One region of the Pseudomonas sp. LBUM1657 genome, then DNA from elsewhere that is predicted to be linked to it. Evidence: riboswitches for the same ligand, from Rfam matches in the RefSeq annotation. Region 1 holds a riboswitch; the other holds the start of a gene.
The links. Region 1 has a riboswitch for fluoride ahead of crcB (fluoride efflux transporter CrcB). Riboswitches for the same ligand answer to the same signal wherever they lie in the genome.
Positions count from the first base shown of each region.

Region 2: it holds a riboswitch for fluoride, as region 1 does, so the genes downstream of both, crcB (fluoride efflux transporter CrcB) here and crcB (fluoride efflux transporter CrcB) in region 1, are expected to answer to the same signal.

Region 1 is NZ_CP166799.1:3,183,706-3,192,088, forward strand. It holds gene ACA055_RS14655 (hypothetical protein) at 1-166, opposite strand, end outside; gene ACA055_RS14660 (DNA methylase) at 312-743, shown strand; gene ACA055_RS14665 (alpha/beta fold hydrolase) at 825-1,649, shown strand; partial or broken gene ACA055_RS14670 (DUF1206 domain-containing protein) at 1,682-1,965, opposite strand; partial or broken gene ACA055_RS14675 (SDR family oxidoreductase) at 1,917-2,978, opposite strand; fluoride riboswitch at 3,255-3,316, shown strand; gene crcB (fluoride efflux transporter CrcB) at 3,459-3,842, shown strand; partial or broken gene ACA055_RS14685 (DUF190 domain-containing protein) at 3,853-4,089, shown strand; gene ACA055_RS14690 (potassium transporter Kup) at 4,339-6,240, shown strand; gene ACA055_RS14695 (CHAD domain-containing protein) at 6,421-7,224, shown strand; gene ACA055_RS14700 (hypothetical protein) at 7,304-7,486, opposite strand; gene ACA055_RS14705 (hypothetical protein) at 7,605-7,817, opposite strand; gene ACA055_RS14710 (DUF6388 family protein) at 7,885-8,178, opposite strand; gene ppk2 (polyphosphate kinase 2) at 8,381-8,383, opposite strand, start outside.
Region 2 is NZ_CP166799.1:5,122,399-5,130,781, reverse strand. It holds gene ACA055_RS23740 (TRAP transporter small permease) at 1-108, opposite strand, end outside; gene ACA055_RS23735 (TRAP transporter substrate-binding protein) at 176-1,171, opposite strand; partial or broken gene ACA055_RS23730 (DUF190 domain-containing protein) at 1,390-1,554, opposite strand; gene crcB (fluoride efflux transporter CrcB) at 1,565-1,948, opposite strand; fluoride riboswitch at 2,091-2,152, opposite strand; gene ACA055_RS23720 (NfeD family protein) at 2,398-3,783, shown strand; gene ACA055_RS23715 (arsenate reductase ArsC) at 4,145-4,483, shown strand; gene ACA055_RS23710 (metalloregulator ArsR/SmtB family transcription factor) at 4,493-4,864, shown strand; gene ACA055_RS23705 (arsenate reductase ArsC) at 4,892-5,362, shown strand; gene arsB (ACR3 family arsenite efflux transporter) at 5,380-6,453, shown strand; gene arsH (arsenical resistance protein ArsH) at 6,446-7,162, shown strand; gene ACA055_RS23690 (protein-tyrosine phosphatase family protein) at 7,175-7,570, shown strand; gene ACA055_RS23685 (ArsJ-associated glyceraldehyde-3-phosphate dehydrogenase) at 7,594-8,383, shown strand, end outside.

The DNA of each region.
Region 1 (8,383 bases):
AGTTAGTTACGGCTTCTGATTTTCCCAGTATGTAGCAGGGATGAAGCTGACCATTAGGATGTGTTGTGACAACCAAGGATATCAATAACCAGCCCTCATGAAGCTTCAGGTTTGCTTCGTTGGCCGACAACGCTTCCATGACTTGAGTAACCTCGGTCATATGCATTTCGTAACTCTCGAATTTTAGGGTGCAATCGTTAGGCGCCGAGCAATGATAGGGGTTCCTTTATTAATGCCTCGGCACTCTGGAGCGTTCGTGGTGGTGCCGGGTCTAAAATCATGATTGGATCATGGCTTGAAGGAATGAACCGGTGAACAAAACCATCAGCGCACAAGATCTACGGATCGACCTTCGAGGTGCGAACGAAGCTGCCCTATTCAAATGGCTGGTTGCCAGTTTTCTGATGGGTAAAAGAATTCAGGGAGCAATCGCCGCCAAGGCTTACCAAGTCATCGTCGATCACCATCAGCGAGATACACCGCAAAAGCTCGCGCACTGCACCCACCGTCAATTGGTCGTAATGCTTGGTCAGGCTCATTACGTGCGTTACGACGAGACCACCGCGTCGCGATTGCTCGCATTGGCAAATAAGCTCAACAGTGAATACGCCGGCGAGGTGAGCAACATCGTGGAAGCGAGCCCTGACCGTCAGGCATTCGAAAACCGCCTGTCCGAATTTGAAGGGATCGGGCCGAAGACCATCGAGATATTTATGCGGGAAGCAGCCGCCGTGCTGTTCTGAACACTCAGAAACTGTTCACCTACATGAATCGGCGTCCTTATCCAACACTGCCATCTCAGCTACATGCGGCAAGGGGAAACCATGGCAACGCACAAACTGACCATTAAAGACTTACAGGTGAACGTTTCAATCTGCGGTTACGGCTCGCCGCTGCTCTTGCTCAATGGACTGGGTGGTTTGATCCGTACCTTCGATCCCCTGCGCGATGAACTGTTGGATTACACGACCATTACGTTGGACGTGCCAGGAGTTGGCAAATCGCAAATGCCCCGCTGGCCGATGCGTCTGCCGCGCCATGCCGACTTGATCGCCGAGATGCTGAAGCAGTTGGGAGTCGAACAAGTCGATGTGTTTGGCGTGAGTTGGGGCGGTGCATTGGCGCAAGAATTTGCCCTGCGTCACCCGAGCATGGTGCGCCGGCTGATCCTGGCGGCGACCTCTGCCGGCCCGGTGATGCTAGTGAAGCCCGCCGACATCTTGGACTTTTTTGGCAGCAGCAAAGGCGCCAAACTGCGCAAGAACGAAGGCTCGCGTAATTCGATACAGGCGCTGCTGCGCTTCGGTGTGGTGAAAGGCATGCTCACCAGTAATCCGCGAACCTATTACCACCAGCTCGCTGCATTGGTCGGCTGGACAAGCGTGCTGCGGCTGTTCCGTCTGCGCCAACGCACGCTGATCCTCACCGGCGACCGCGACCCCTTGGTACAGATGTACAACGCGCATATCCTGCACTGCAGCATCCGACGTGCCGAAGTGCACGTCCTGACGGGGGAAGGGCATTTTTTCGTGGTGACCAGCGCGAAGCGAACTGCCGAACTCATACGCGAATTCCTCAGCCAGCAGCACGATGATGAAGAGCCGGCGCCCATGATCGCCAGCGGCAGGCTAAGGCCACGCCTGCTCTAATCCGGGAAGTCGTTCGCCTTTATTGCTGCACCCTAGGGTCTCGATACTCTTGGTACATCCATATTGATCTTGCGCCGGAAAGCTTCAGAGAAACTGTAAACCGAGAAGGCAATCACCCCCAAGGCCACCACCATCAAAATGAGCCATCCAACTGGTAGATTCTGGAGCGCGTCTAGCGCTTCCTTCATACCAGGTGGAGCCATGGCTTGATAAGTGGAGCCACTGACTGCCAGCAGCAATGTATAAACACGACTCCACGGGCAATGCCTAAGGGATCAAGTTCATATCGCGCAGTTTGTCGAACACATCGAAAAATGCTTGATCGCTCGCCTGGTAGGCGGTGAAACCCATAGCCCGGCTCTTTGACATATCCGTGACAACTTCTATTGGTCGACCGAGGTCAGCGTCGGTGTGCCACGGGGACACCAAGCGCCCGATATCGGATTCTTTCAAGCCGTGTTCCGCTACGATTTGCGTCCAGGCAACTTGATCGTCAGCCATTTGCTTTTCAAGCGGCGAGAGGGTTGCGGGGTAATCGGCCGGAGGCAAACCGAAGTATTCGGCGATTCTGCTCCACATCCATTTCCAACGGAATATATCGCCATTGGTAACATTGAATGCCTGATTGGCCGCAGCCGGTGTGGTGGCTGCCCACATTTGTTGTTTCGCCAGCTGACGCGCGTCGGTCATATCGGTGAGGCTGTCCCACTGTGTCTTTGATCCGGGAAACACAAAAGGACGACCGGTTTGTTTGCAAATCGATGCATAGACGGCGAGGGTGGTGGCCATGTTCATCGCGTTTCCTACGGCAACCCCGGTAACGGTATGCGGGCGATGCACGCTCCAAGTGAAGCCGTCCTTTTCTGCGGCGGCGAAGAGTTCGTCTTCTTGGGCGTAGTAGAAATTTTCGATGTCCAGACGACCCTGCTCTTCGCGAAAAGGTGTTTGAGGAAGGCTACCTCAACCATACGCTTCGAACGGGCCGAGGTAGTGTTTGAGGCCAGTGACCAGTGCTACGTGCTTGACACTTTTGGCTGGGCGAATGGCGGCGAGTAGGTTGTGTACCATGGCGGCGTTGACGCGAATATTCTCGGCCTCCGTGGCTTGCCTTGACCATGTGGTGATGAATACATGAGTGGGCTTCAAATCCGCCAGCGCATGTTCCAGCGACGCCGGATCCTGAAGATCTGCCGCTACAGGGATCATTCCGGGGGCCTGTGACGGATGTCGCGACAGCGCGGCGACCTGCCACTTGTTTTCGATCAGTAACTTACTGATGGCGCTGCCAACGATGCCGCTGGCGCCCACGACCAATGCTGTCTGAGTCATACGTTTCTCCTGGATGTAGAGTTGGGAGCCCGCATAAGCAGCAGAGGTTCAACCAAAAGCGGATACACATTTGCGTCCCCTATGTACCTGGCAGATCGATTCGCATCGAACAGTCGCTTGGCCATCCACCACCTTTGAGGCCTGTCTGACAGTGATTTTGATTTGGGTACAAAAGGGCCCGAATAACGTAGTGCCGGTCAGTTCAACTGAACGGCATTACCTTCGGTGGAATTCGAGTTCTTAGTATCTTGAATATCCAGCCGTCGCTGCTATAGGATGAAATCAGGAGATGGCATTCCTCCTTTAACCGCCTTTGTGCTGATGATGCCTACGTGAACCCTGGACAGGGTGCGTAGGTGTGTCTCCCTGTCCTCCAATTTAGGACAGGATCATGACCTCTATTCTCATATCAGTTCCCTCTCGTAATCTGCGGTTATCAGCACCTCCTCGGCTCTACCGGCCCAGAGGAGACTTGCATCCATGCTGAAATCACTTCTAGTTATCGCCATCGGCGCATCGCTTGGTGCTTGGTTGCGCTGGATCTTGGGCATGAAGCTCAACGCCCTGTTCCCTACGATTCCCCCAGGTACTGTGGTCGCCAATATGGTCGGGGGCTACATCATTGGCCTCGCCATAGCGTTTTTGGCCGCATCCCCGTCCCTAAGCCCTGAGTGGCGCCTGCTGATCATCACGGGGTTCTGTGGGGGACTTACCACCTTTTCCACTTTTTCAGCCGAAACAGTCGCCCTGATTCAGGAAGGCAGACTGCTGTGGGCACTCGGCTCGATTTCATTGCACGTTGTGGGCTCGTTGGCGATGACGGCTGCCGGGCTTCTGTCCTATCAAATGATTGGCACGCGCTGAGGACATGAAGATGAAAGGTTTTCTGGTGATTTTCTTTACCCAACAGAACCGTCGCTATCAAGGAAAGATGCTCGGCGACTGGATCGTTGATTTAGCCAAAGAAATGGGCCTGCGTGGAGCGACCCTCTCCACAGGTATCGAAGGTTTTGGTCACACCGGTCGGCTGCATTCCTCGCATTTTTTTTTGCTGGCAGATCAGCCGACGGAGATTCGAATGGCTATCACAAAGGAGGAATCCGATAGGTTATCTTCCTCGTAACTCAGCAGCGAATCTCTCCCGCAAGACCTTGTTTTACGTCTCACTGTTCGAATGGATTAGGGGTGTATCTGCCGTAAAACTTTTTACGCTTTCTTTACGGTAGGTGTTTTTGTCCACAACGATACTGGCCGCGATTTTTTAGATTGTCCATGCGCCTCGCTTTTCCGATGGCCTTGGAAAAATGTATTGCCTAAGGATGGCGTGCAGTAACTCCCCGCCAATTGAGAGAAGCGCCCCTTGAGTGAGATAGCGACCGTTGCAAATGAAGACTCCCCATCCAAAACGTCGGGAGTGGGCTTGCTCGTCGCTGCTGTCGGTGTGGTTTACGGGGACATCGGCACCAGCCCGCTCTACACGCTAAAAGAAGTATTTTCCGGCCACTACGGCGTTCAGGTAAACCACGACGGCGTGCTGGGCATTCTGTCATTGATCTTTTGGTCACTGATCTGGGTAGTCTCGATCAAATACGTGCTGTTCATCCTGCGTGCCAACAACCAGGGCGAAGGCGGCATCATGGCATTGACGGCGTTAGCCCGCCGCGCAGCAGCACCTTATCCGCACATGAGCAAGGTACTGGTGCTGCTCGGCCTGTTCGGTGCCGCACTTTTTTACGGGGACAGCATGATCACCCCGGCTATTTCGGTGCTATCAGCAGTTGAGGGGTTACAGCTGGCGTTTGACGGAATAGAGCGCTGGGTGGTGCCCTTGGCAGTGATAGTGCTGGTGGCGCTGTTCCTGATACAGAAACATGGCACGGCTCGCATCGGTATCCTGTTTGGCCCGGTCATGGTGCTGTGGTTTGTGGTGTTGGGTGCGCTCGGGATCTACGGTATTTTGCAGCGGCCCGAAGTGTTGCAAGCGCTTAACCCTGCTTGGGCAGTGCAATTCTTTGTGGTTCATCCGGGAATGGGTGTGGCGATTTTGGGCGCCGTCGTGTTGGCCTTGACCGGTGCTGAAGCGCTGTATGCTGACATGGGCCACTTTGGTCGCAAACCGATTTCCCGTGCCTGGTTCATTCTGGTGTTGCCCGGGCTGGTACTCAATTATTTTGGCCAGGGCGCCCTAATCCTGGAGAGCCCGGAGGCGGTGCGCAATCCGTTCTATCTGCTCGCGCCGAGCTGGGCCCTGCTGCCGATGGTCGCGCTTTCCACACTGGCGACCATCATCGCTTCTCAAGCAGTAATCTCTGGTGCTTTCTCCCTGACGCGCCAGGCCATCCAGCTAGGTTACGTCCCTCGCATGTTTATCCAGCACACATCGAGTCAGGAGCAGGGGCAGATTTACATCGGCACGGTCAACTGGGCGTTGATGGTCGGTGTCGTGCTGCTGGTGATCGGTTTCGAGTCGTCCAGTGCCTTGGCCGCTGCCTATGGGGTCGCTGTGACGGGCACCATGTTGATCACCACCATTCTGTCTTCGGCGGTCGTCCTGCTCCTCTGGAAAACGCCGCGCTGGCTGGCCATCCCGATGCTGCTCGGCTTTCTGTTGGTAGATAGTCTGTATTTTGCGGCCAACGCGCCGAAGATTTTTCAGGGCGGTGCCTTCCCGGTGATTGCCGGCATTGGCCTGTTCATTTTGATGACGACCTGGAAGCGGGGACGGAAAATCATCGTTGAGCGGCTTGACGAGACCGCACTTCCTCTGCCGTTGTTTATCAGCAGCATTCGTTCGCAGCCTCCGCATCGAGTCCAAGGTACAGCGGTTTTTCTGACGGCCAGGGCCGATGCTGTTCCGCATGCGCTACTGCACAATCTGCTACATAACCAGGTTTTGCACGAGCAGGTGGTACTTCTAACCGTGGTGTCCGAAGACAGTCCTCGAGTGAGTGCTAACCGACGGTTTGAGGTTGAAGCCTATGGTGAAGGGTTCTTCCGGGTCAGTCTGCACTTTGGTTTTATGGAGGAACCCGATGTGCCCCAAGCGTTGAGTCTGTGTCACTTGAATGAGCTGGACTTCAGCCCGATGCGCACGACGTACTTCCTCAGTCGGGAGACGGTGATTCCAACCAAGCGCATCGGGATGGCACGCTGGCGAGAGAGCCTGTTCGCATTTCTTCTAAAGAACGCCAACAGCAACCTGAAATATTTCAGATTGCCGCTAAACAGGGTGATTGAACTGGGGACTCAGGTGGAGATGTAAACAAGATCAAGGCCGCCTCTGCGGCCTTTTTCCTTTGGCGTGCTCGTGGTTATCACTCTTGATGCGTTTATTCTTTCAATCGGTTGCCGATGGCGCGTAGCAGTTCTTAAGCTGGATCAATATTTGGCGATCTACGCTTCTGCTAATCTCGTGTCCATAGCGTTTCAAAGAGATGACCGCATGTCCTTCGTAGACAAGTTCGTTGCTGAGATACTGGCTCTTCAGGTTGCCCTGTATCACTCCCGTGCACGGTTGGAGGCGAGGACTGATAGCGAGGCTTTGCATGATCTCAGGATAGCTGTGAGGCGCATCAGGAGCTTACTGCGACCGATGCGCACCATGAGCGAGGTGGTGGCGCTGAACATCGCGGCAGCTGAGGTGGGAAGGATAACCACACCAACTCGCGATCTGGAGGTGATGATTCAGGAACTGGAGAGCAGGGGCTTTCTTGCCCAAGTTCAGCTCAGAAAAGCGCGCTTGGCATCTAACTACTCCAAGATTCTAAAAAGCCCACACCTCAACAACTTGTTCATTCAATTGGACGAGTGGCCTACTGTTTTTCGTTCAGTTGAAGTCAACGGCGGTTTGAAGCACGCCCAGCCTCAAATTGAAAAAGCGCTAAAAAAGCAGATCGACCGGCTGCATGCTGCTGTGGATGACGTTGGATTTGATCGACACGAGTTGAGAATCCTGGTCAAGCGCACGCGCTACCTCACGGAAGCGTTTCATAGCCTTTCACCGCTTTCGCGTAAAGCTGCGAGTTCTCTAAAAGCACTGCAATCGGCTTTAGGCTCCTGGCATGATCATTATCAATGGTGTCAAAAGGTGCTGATCGAATCAGACCTGCGCCCGCTGGAAAAGGTTTGGCAGAGCTGCGCAGCTACCGCGCTCGAAAAAGCTGAGATCCAGTTGAAAGACTTGGCAACACGGCTGCCAAAATCTTCGGGCAAAAAAAAGCTGCCTAAAGTGGCAGCAGAAGAATGAGCGCGTTTTGAATGGTCTGAGTATTGCGGGCCGAAAGTTACAAATCGATGATGGTTCTTTGTCCATCGATGCCTGCACCTTAAGACAGCTCAACCACAGGTCTGTTTATGCTGATAGGCAAAGGGTGGGCTGCATTTACACGAACTTCCAGCGTTTTTACGAAAGCTTCAGCTTCGGCATAGCTGCGAAATTTGACGCACCATGCATCCATCCACACAAGCCAACCTTCGGGCGTGTTCGCTTCTTCGATTCTGATCAGCATCACGAGAATCCTTTCATGAGGTAGCTCGGGTCAATGACGAGCCTAAACAAAAGAGCTCGTACCCTTTCGACGCCTAATTTTCGACTCTCAAGTGATCCAGAGAATTGGCTGGTAGGATTCATCTGATGGCTTTTCTCAGTGCCTCAATGCCCTTTCTGACGGATTCGGCATTCAAGTCGAGCGTGGCGATAGCGCCAAGGGCGTTGCTGGAAACGCCAGTAGATCCCCTTTGATCTATCCACATTGCTATCGACTCAATGGCATCGGCCAGCGCGAGTTGGTTTTCGTGGAGGGTTTCGAGTATGTCCGGTAGTTGGGGAGGGGATGACATGGCGACATTTCCTCAGAATGAACTGAAAGACTAGCAGCGTCAGAGAGGACGTGCAGAATCATCAAAGCTATCCCGTTATGTTGTACAACCGACAGTAATCAGCCCATGACACATTGACCATTTCGGCTATCTCCTTGTGCGCGGCAAGAATACGTTGGTGCGCCTGTTCTTCGGAGGTCGCAATCAATTGCAGTGTCAACTCCCAAGAGCCTACACCCAGTCTCTCGGCTTCATTCTCGTATGCCTGCTCAATCAGCTCCTGCTGTTCATTGGTACTCAGCATGCGGATGCGTTTCTTGAAGGTCGGGTTGTTGGTCAAGAAGCGAGCGCGTGCGTCCTGGGATTCTTTCGGAGTCAGCAAGCAGTCTCCCTGTCGCGATTCAACGACCCGAATTTTGGCCTTCGAAAGCGATGAGTTTTCTGGTGTAGCTGTTTATTGTCTGCTCCTATGTAGAGGCGTTGAGCAGCAGCCACTTGCCCAGCGCTGTAATACCACCAAGGATACTCATGCTCGGCTTGCGAAGGCGGGGCGCTCGTTGTAGGGCACCCCTGTTCGACCTGACTTA
Region 2 (8,383 bases), 1.9 Mb from region 1:
GAGATTGTTGAGGACAACGTAGACGAATGTTACCAACGTCATGGCGGCCAGCAGGAAGACGATGAAGCCTTCCTCGAAGTGTTCCCAGATGCGCCGAATAGCATTCATGGATGGCATCTCCTGTAGCGGATGACAGGCAGGTGCTGCCAGGGCGGCAACACCTGTCGTCCACCGATCATTGGGCCTGGTTGGCAGCTTCAGCAGCAGTGATCAGCTCGGCGCCGATATCGCCTTCGAACTTCTTCCACACTGGCTTCATCGCGACACGCCATTGGTCGCGCTGCTCAGGCGTCAGGGTGATGATCTCGGTGGTTTTGGCCGCAATGATGCTCTGCTTGGCGTTCTGATTCAGTTGCTCGGCCTCTTTGTTCACATGGGCGGTGACTTCGACGAGGATCTTGTCCAGCTCGCCACGAAGCTCCGGCGATAAACCACTCCAGAACTTGGTGTTGGTGATTAGCATGTAGTCCAGTACACCGTGGTTGGATTCGGTGATGTACTTCTGCACTTCATGCATTTTCTGGCTGTAGATGTTCGAGTAAGGATTCTCCGCGCCGTTGACGACACCGGTCTGCAAGCCTTGATAAACCTCGGCGAAACTCATCTTGCGCGGATTGGCGCGTATGACCTTGAACTGCTCCTCGAGCACTGCAGAGGCCTGCACCCGGAACTTCAGGCCACGGGCATCACCCGGCACTCGTAGCGCTTTGTTCGCGGACAGTTGTTTCATCCCGTTGTGCCAATAGGCCAGTCCTGTGATGTTTTTGTCTTCCATGGACTTGAGCAGTCCCTGGCCCTGCGGACTCAGCTGGAAGCGGTCAACAGCGGTGATGTCATCAAACAGGAAAGGCAGGTCGAACAGTTGAACGGTCTTGGTGTAGTGCTCGAACTTGGCCAGCGACGGTGCAATCATCTGTACGTCCCCGAGCAGTAAGGCCTCCATCTCTTTGCCATCGCCAAACAACGAGGAGTTGGGGTAGACCTCGACTTTGACCTTGCCGGGCAAGCGTTCTTCCACCAATTTCTTGAACAACAGGGCGCCCTGGCCTTTGGGAGTCTGCTCTGCAACGACGTGGGAGAATTTTATAATCACCGGATCTGCAGCCATGGCCGTGCTCATGGTGCCAAGGGCAAGGGCGCAGGCGACTGCTTTCCACATAGGTTTGAACATTGGGGGGGATTCCTCTTGTTTTAGTTTTTCGTACAATTCCATGCTCTGAAAAGCATGTGCACGGCGGACAAGAGCAAGTCTAGGCAGAAAACTGCCATTTGGAGGGTGATGACTGAATGTAGTTAGAAATCTTGCATGTAATATGCTATTTCCCCTGGAAACACCCTCTTACATATGAATGCTTGGGGCGATTGCGCTAAGGGTTAGCGGTGTGCGGTGTTGGAGTGCAACCGCCCGGTGTGCCCAAAACCCTGGATGCCTGTGGAGAGGGTCGCACCGCGGAGCCCCATTTCTTTGGCCAAATCAACGATCCAGTCGCCGAGCATCTTTCCCTGATAACGACGGTTCTGTTGGGTAAAGAAAATCACCAGAAAACCTTTCATTCTCATCTCCTCAACGCGTGCCAATCATTTGATAGGAAAGAAGCCCGGCAGCCGTCATCGTCAACGAGCCTAAGACATGCAATGAAATTGAGCCGAGTGCCCACAGAAGTCTGCCTTCCTGAATCAGGGCGACTGTTTCGGCGGAAAAAGTGGAAAAGGTGGTAAGTCCCCCACAGAAACCCGTAATGATCAGCAGGCGCCATTCAGGGCTTAGGGAGGGGGAGGCAGCCAAGAACGCGATGGCCAAGCCAATGATGTAGCCTCCCACCATGTTCGCTGCCACAGTCCCAGGGGGAATCGTAGGGAACAGGGCGTTGAGCTTCATGCCCAAGAGCCAGCGCAACCAGGCACCCAACGATGCGCCGACAGCGATGACTAGAAATGATTTCAGCATGGTTGTAAGTCTCCTCTGGGCTGATATGGCCGAGGAGGTGTCGATAACCGCACGATACGAGGGGGCGCTGATATGAGCTTGGAAGTCACGATCCTGTCCTGAATTGGGGGACAGGGAGACACACCTACGCACCCTGTCCAGGGTTCACGTAGGCATCATCAGCACAAAGGCGGTTAAAGGAGGAATGCCATCTCCTGTTTTCATCCTATAGCGGCGGCGCTAAGACTTTCAAGCTAACAAACACTCGTATCAGTACAGCCCGTAGAGCCGAGATTGCTTTGGTACACCATTTGCCCTCCGAGAGGCGCTGTACGGTGACGCGAGATCTTGGCGAACAGTTTCGGCACATGCCCTGCATTAACCGCCGCGTCTGCATCACCTCCACAACTGACTCAACTACGCTTTAAGTGAAGGTTGCAGGCTGCCGAACCCGCAACCGGGAGGGTCCCATGAACAGTCGCTGGTGGTGCCGCCTGCTCCTGCTGATGATACTGGTCGGGTTGCCGATGGGGTCGGTGACGGCTGCGGGCAGCATCGTGGTCCTGACGGTCAACGATGCCATTGGCCCGGCCAATGCCGATTACGTGGTGCGGGGCCTGACGCGTGCGGAGACCGAGGGCGCACAGTTGGTGGTCATCAAGCTCGACACCCCCGGCGGGCTGGACACTTCGATGCGCTTGATCATCAAGGCGATTCTGGCCAGCCCTCTGCCAGTGGCCAGTTTCGTCGCCCCCAGTGGCGCACGCGCGGCCAGCGCCGGCACCTATATCCTATATGCCAGTAACATTGCCGCCATGACCCCGGGCACCAATCTAGGCGCCGCTACGCCGGTGCAGATCGGCGGCCTGCCCGGGACCGCGCCAGATCCACCGCGCCCACCAGCCGCACCTGCCACCGACAAAAACTCACCGCCCGAGCCGCAAGATACCTTGACTCGCAAACAGATCAACGATGCAGCGGCTTACATCCGCGGCCTAGCACAACTGCGCGGACGTAACGCCGACTGGGCCGAACAAGCGGTACGTGAATCGCTCAGCCTGTCGGCCGACGAAGCGCTCAAACTCAAGGTGGTCGATTATGTAGCCAATGACGTGGCAGACCTGCTCAAGCAACTGGACGGTAAGAGCCTGAATGTCGCGGGTCAGACGTTGAAGCTGAGTACCGCCGGGGTTGCACTTCTCGATCATGCACCTGATTGGCGCACACAACTGCTGGCGGTGATCACTAACCCCAGCGTGGCATTGCTGCTGATCATGTTCGGGGTCTATGGGTTGATATTCGAATTCATGAACCCAGGGTCGGGCGTCGGTGGAGTGCTCGGTGGTATCTGCCTGTTGCTGGGGCTGTATGCCCTGCAACTTTTGCCCGTGAATTACGCCGGGGTCGGACTGATTCTGCTGGGACTCGCCTTCATGATCGCCGAGGCGTTTCTACCGAGTTTCGGTGTAATCGGCTTCGGTGGGGTGGTTGCTTTTGTAGTCGGCGCAGTGATTTTGATGGACACCGATGTACCGGGCTTCGGCATCCCGTTGGCGCTGATCATCGGCATGGCACTGATCAGCGCCCTGTTGCTGATGACTCTGGTTGGCATGGCGCTCAAGGCCCGACGCCGTGCCCTGGTCAGCGGCGATGCGGGCTTGGTCGGCAGCCTGGTCACGGTGACGGGGTTGCTGCCGGGTCTGCCGATGAGCGGCTGGGTGCAACTGCAGGGCGAAAAATGGCAAGTTCAGAGCCGCTCGCCCCTGCACCTGGGCCAACAGGTCCGGGTGGTGGCGCGCACGGGCGTGATGCTGGACGTCATTGCGCCGGATGAAACGCCACCGCGAGGAGGTTGATCCGACCGATTGAATCCACAGTTGAATGCAGTCTTTGGTGAACGACCGTTATGGGCGTTCTCTGCTGGTGATATCAGGATGTGTGCAGCCAAGTCCGATGCAAGCTGCTGGTTGGGTGGAACAGGAGTGAAGCTATCGTTGTGTGAATGACAGGTACATTACAAAAAACGTATATGTAATTTTCTAAATATTTCTAAAGCGTTCTGCCCACTGAATACCTATTCAGCTTGAAATTAAGGGCTTTTATAGGATGCTTTTCGGCAGGAATTAGGACCCTGCAGAACTATTTCGAAGCGGGGGCTTTACCTTATATGCGGGAAAACATATATTCGTTATGCCGTATATGAGCTGAGACTTCACAATGACCACCGACTCAAAGCATTTGGAGGCGTTCAGCGCCGGCACACCTCCGACTCAGGTAGATCCACGCACCTTTGAGGCGCTTTCACACATCGGTGTGAGCACCGAAGGATTACGCAGCAAGTCGATAGACGAGTTCCGTGGTGAGCGTTTCGATTACGTCATCACCTTGTGTGATAAAGCCGCAGCGGAATGCCTGTCTTTACCAAGCGCGGGTGAGGCACTGGCCTGGAGTTTTGAGGACCCGGTCACCAGCACCAAACTCGCCGCCTTCCGTCACACCCTTCACGAAATTCATGAGCGCATCAAGATGTTCGTCTTGGTCAAAAACAAACACTGAGAAAACGATATGGCTGACCATCTGACACCGACCACTGTTTTCAAATGCCTGGCTGACGACACTCGGGTGCGCACGATGATGCTCATCACTCGTGAAGGAGAGCTTTGTGTTTGCGAGCTGACCTGCGCGTTGAATGAAAGTCAGCCAAAAATCTCCAGGCACCTGGCGCAACTGCGTACTTGCGGCTTGTTGTCGGACCGTCGGCAAGGCCAATGGGTGTATTACCGACTGCACCCAAATCTCCCAGATTGGGTTCATCAAGTGCTGACCACCGTGCTGGAAAGCAACAAGCATTGGTTGAGCCCTGATGCCAAACGCCTTGATGAAATGGGTGACCGTCCTGAACGGGCAGCCGTGTGCTGTGAAAGCAAAATCGCCTGATTCCGCCTTCGACTACGAGATCGCTCGATGAAAATCCTGTTCCTCTGCACTGCCAATAGCTGTCGCAGCATTCTCTGTGAAGCGGTCTTCAATCACTTGGCACCGGAAGGCATGAAAGCCTACAGCGCGGGCAGTCAGCCCAAAGGTGAAGTGCATCCGCTGAGTCTCAAGACTCTGGAAAACGCGGGTATGTCGACGCTCGGGCTGTTCAGTAAGTCCAGCGATGTCCACGTGAACTTGGCACCTGATTTCGTCATCACTGTGTGCGACAAGGCTGCCGGTGAGGCCTGTCCGGTATTTTTCGGGCCGGCCACCAAGGCCCACTGGGGGCTGGCTGACCCTTCGGATTACCACGGAACTCAAGAAGAGATCGAGGCGGCTTTTGAAGCCACTTTGGAGCAGATCAAAACCCGTATTGAAGCCTTCCTGGCTTTACCGCTTTCGCAACTGAGTGCCCAACAGCTCAAGGCAGAGCTGGCCCTGATTGGCACGCTGTAACCACAGGAGCAATGACCATGAGTAAAAGCCGCCTTTCCTTTCTAGACCGTTACCTGACGCTGTGGATTTTTCTCGCCATGGCCCTGGGCACCGGTCTGGGGAGTCTGTTCGAAGGCTGGCCGCAGTGGCTCAACAGTCTTTCTGTGGGCACAACCAACGTCCCCATCGCTATCGGCTTAATCGTGATGATGTATCCGCCTCTGGCCAAGGTTCGTTATGAGGAACTGCCGGAAGTCTTCAAGGACAAGCGCATTCTTGTTTTGTCTTTGGTTCAGAACTGGGTCATCGGCCCGGTGTTGATGTTCGCACTAGCGATCATCTTCTTGCGGGACCAGCCGGAATACATGACGGGCCTGATCCTGATCGGCTTGGCTCGTTGCATCGCGATGGTGCTGGTCTGGAATCAGATCGCAGGTGGCAACAATCAGTACGTCGCCGGGCTGGTGGCGTTCAACAGCATCTTCCAAATCCTGTTTTTCAGTGTGTATGCCTGGGTCTTCCTTGGTCTGCTGCCGCCGCTGTTTGGGTTAGAAGGCAGTGTGATTCAGACCAGCTTTGTCAGCATTGCCGAGTCCGTCCTGATCTACCTGGGTGTGCCATTCCTGGCGGGCTTCCTGACCCGCAAGATTCTCATCGCCCGTAAAGGCGAAACTTGGTTCCAAGAACGCTTCATTCCGAAGATCAGCCCGCTGACGCTGGTGGCGCTGTTGTTGACCATCGTGGCCATGTTCAGCCTCAAGGGTGACGTGGTGCTGCAATTGCCATTCGATGTATTGCGCATCGCGATCCCTCTGACGATCTATTTCGTGGTGATGTTTTTCATCAGCTTCTGGATGGGCAAGCTGCTCAAGGCTGACTACCCGCGCACCACCGCATTGGCTTTCACCGCCGCAAGCAACAACTTCGAACTGGCGATTGCCGTGGCCATTGCCACATTTGGCCTGGCTTCTCCGGTCGCCTTTGCCACGGTGATTGGTCCGCTGGTGGAAGTACCGGTACTGATTTCCCTGGTCGGTGTGGCCCTCTGGTTGAAGCGCCGCTGGTTCGATGAATCCAAGAGCGCTATTGCGCAGGACAAAGACTATGTTTGATGACCATATCCCCCAACTCGATACCGAACTGGTTGATCTCCCATCGACAGACAAACTCGGTATCGAAAAGACCTCCATTCATAAACCGCGAATTTTGCTGCTGTACGGATCAATCCGTGGGCGCTCCTTCAGTCGCCTGATGGTCGAGGAGGCTGCTCGACTGCTGGAGCACTTCGGCGCCGAGGCGCGGATTTTCAATCCTTCAGGCTTGCCGCTGCCAGATGACGCCCCCGACGATCATCCCCGTGTGAAGGAACTGCGCGAGCTGATGCTGTGGTCCGAGGGGCAGGTCTGGTGCTCTCCAGAACGTCACGGCTCCATGAGCGCAGTGTTCAAAGCGCAGATCGACTGGGTGCCGCTGGCCATGGGCGCAGTGCGCCCGACCCAGGGCAAAACCCTCGCCGTCATGCAGGTGTGCGGTGGCTCGCAGTCGTTCAACGTGGTCAATCAGCTACGAGTGCTGGGACGTTGGATGCGCATGTTCACCATCCCCAACCAATCCTCTGTGCCGAAGGCCTATATGGAATTCGACGACAACGGCCGGATGAAGCCCTCTCCGTTCTACGACCGTGTCGTGGATGTGATGGAAGAGTTGGTGAAATTCACGCTGCTGCTTCGCGACCGTCAAGACTATCTGGTGGATCGTTATTCCGAGCGCAAGGAGTCGGCGGAAGAACTCATGAGCCGTGTCAATCAGCGCTCCATCTGAGGAATTTTCACTGTGCAACAACACCCATATTCCGTACTGCCCCTGGCACAGTTCAATGGCCAATTAATCTTCACTCCGTGCCCAGGCACGAAGGGCACCCGACCTTTCGAGGCGTTGCAAACCCTCAAGGATGCGGGGACCTCGGCGTTGCTGACGCTGATGCCAACCGAGGAGTTGCTCCAGAACGAAATCGACCTGCTGCCCGAAAAGTGCCAAATGCTTGGCATCGAGTGGTTTCACCTGCCCGTCGAAGATGATCAAGTGCCTGGCGAAGCATTTAAAGCCGCCTGGGAACAGCATCATCCGCGACTCCAGCAACTGCTGACCGATGGGAAAACCATTGCCATTCAGCATCCTGCCCACATTGAATACATCGGCAAGTTCGACACCCAGTCGAACTCCCACTGACAGCAGATACAGAGCACAACAACATGACTATCAAAGTTGGCATCAATGGTTTTGGACGGATTGGTCGCCTCGCGCTGCGAGCCGCCTGGAACTGGCCAGAATTCGAATTCGTGCAGATCAACGATCCGGCGGGTGACGCGGCGACCCATGCGCACCTGCTGAACTTCGACTCCGTGCATGGCCGTTGGAATTACCAGGCCGACTCCGAGGGTGACAGCATCGTCATCGACGGCAAACGCATCAAGGTAACGGCCAACAAGGCGATTGCCGACACTGATTGGTCGGGCTGCGATCTGGTGATTGAAGCCAGCGGCAAGATGAAGACCGTCGCGGTGCTTCAGGCTTACCTCGACCAAGGCGTGAAGCGCGTAGTGGTCAGCGCCCCCGTGAAGGAAAAAGGCGCGCTCAACATCGTCATGGGCGTCAATCATCAGCTGTTCAATGCGGCGGAACATCGCATCGTCACGGCGGCGTCATGCACCACCAATTGCCTCGCTCCAGTAGTCAAAGTGATCCACGAAAAGCTGGGCATTCGCCACGGTTCGATCACCACCATCCATGACCTGACCAATACCCAAAGCATCCTCGATCAGCCACACAAGGATCTGCGTCGTGCGCGTGCATCCGGGATGAGTTTGATTCCGACCAGCACCGGCTCGGCCACCGCGATTGCGGAAATCTTCCCAGAGCTGCGCGGACGCCTGAATGGTCACGCCGTACGCGTACCGCTGGCCAACGCGTCGCTGACTGACTGTGTCTTCGAGGTTGAGCGAGCCACAACTGTCGAAGAGGTGAATCAATTCCTCAAGGACG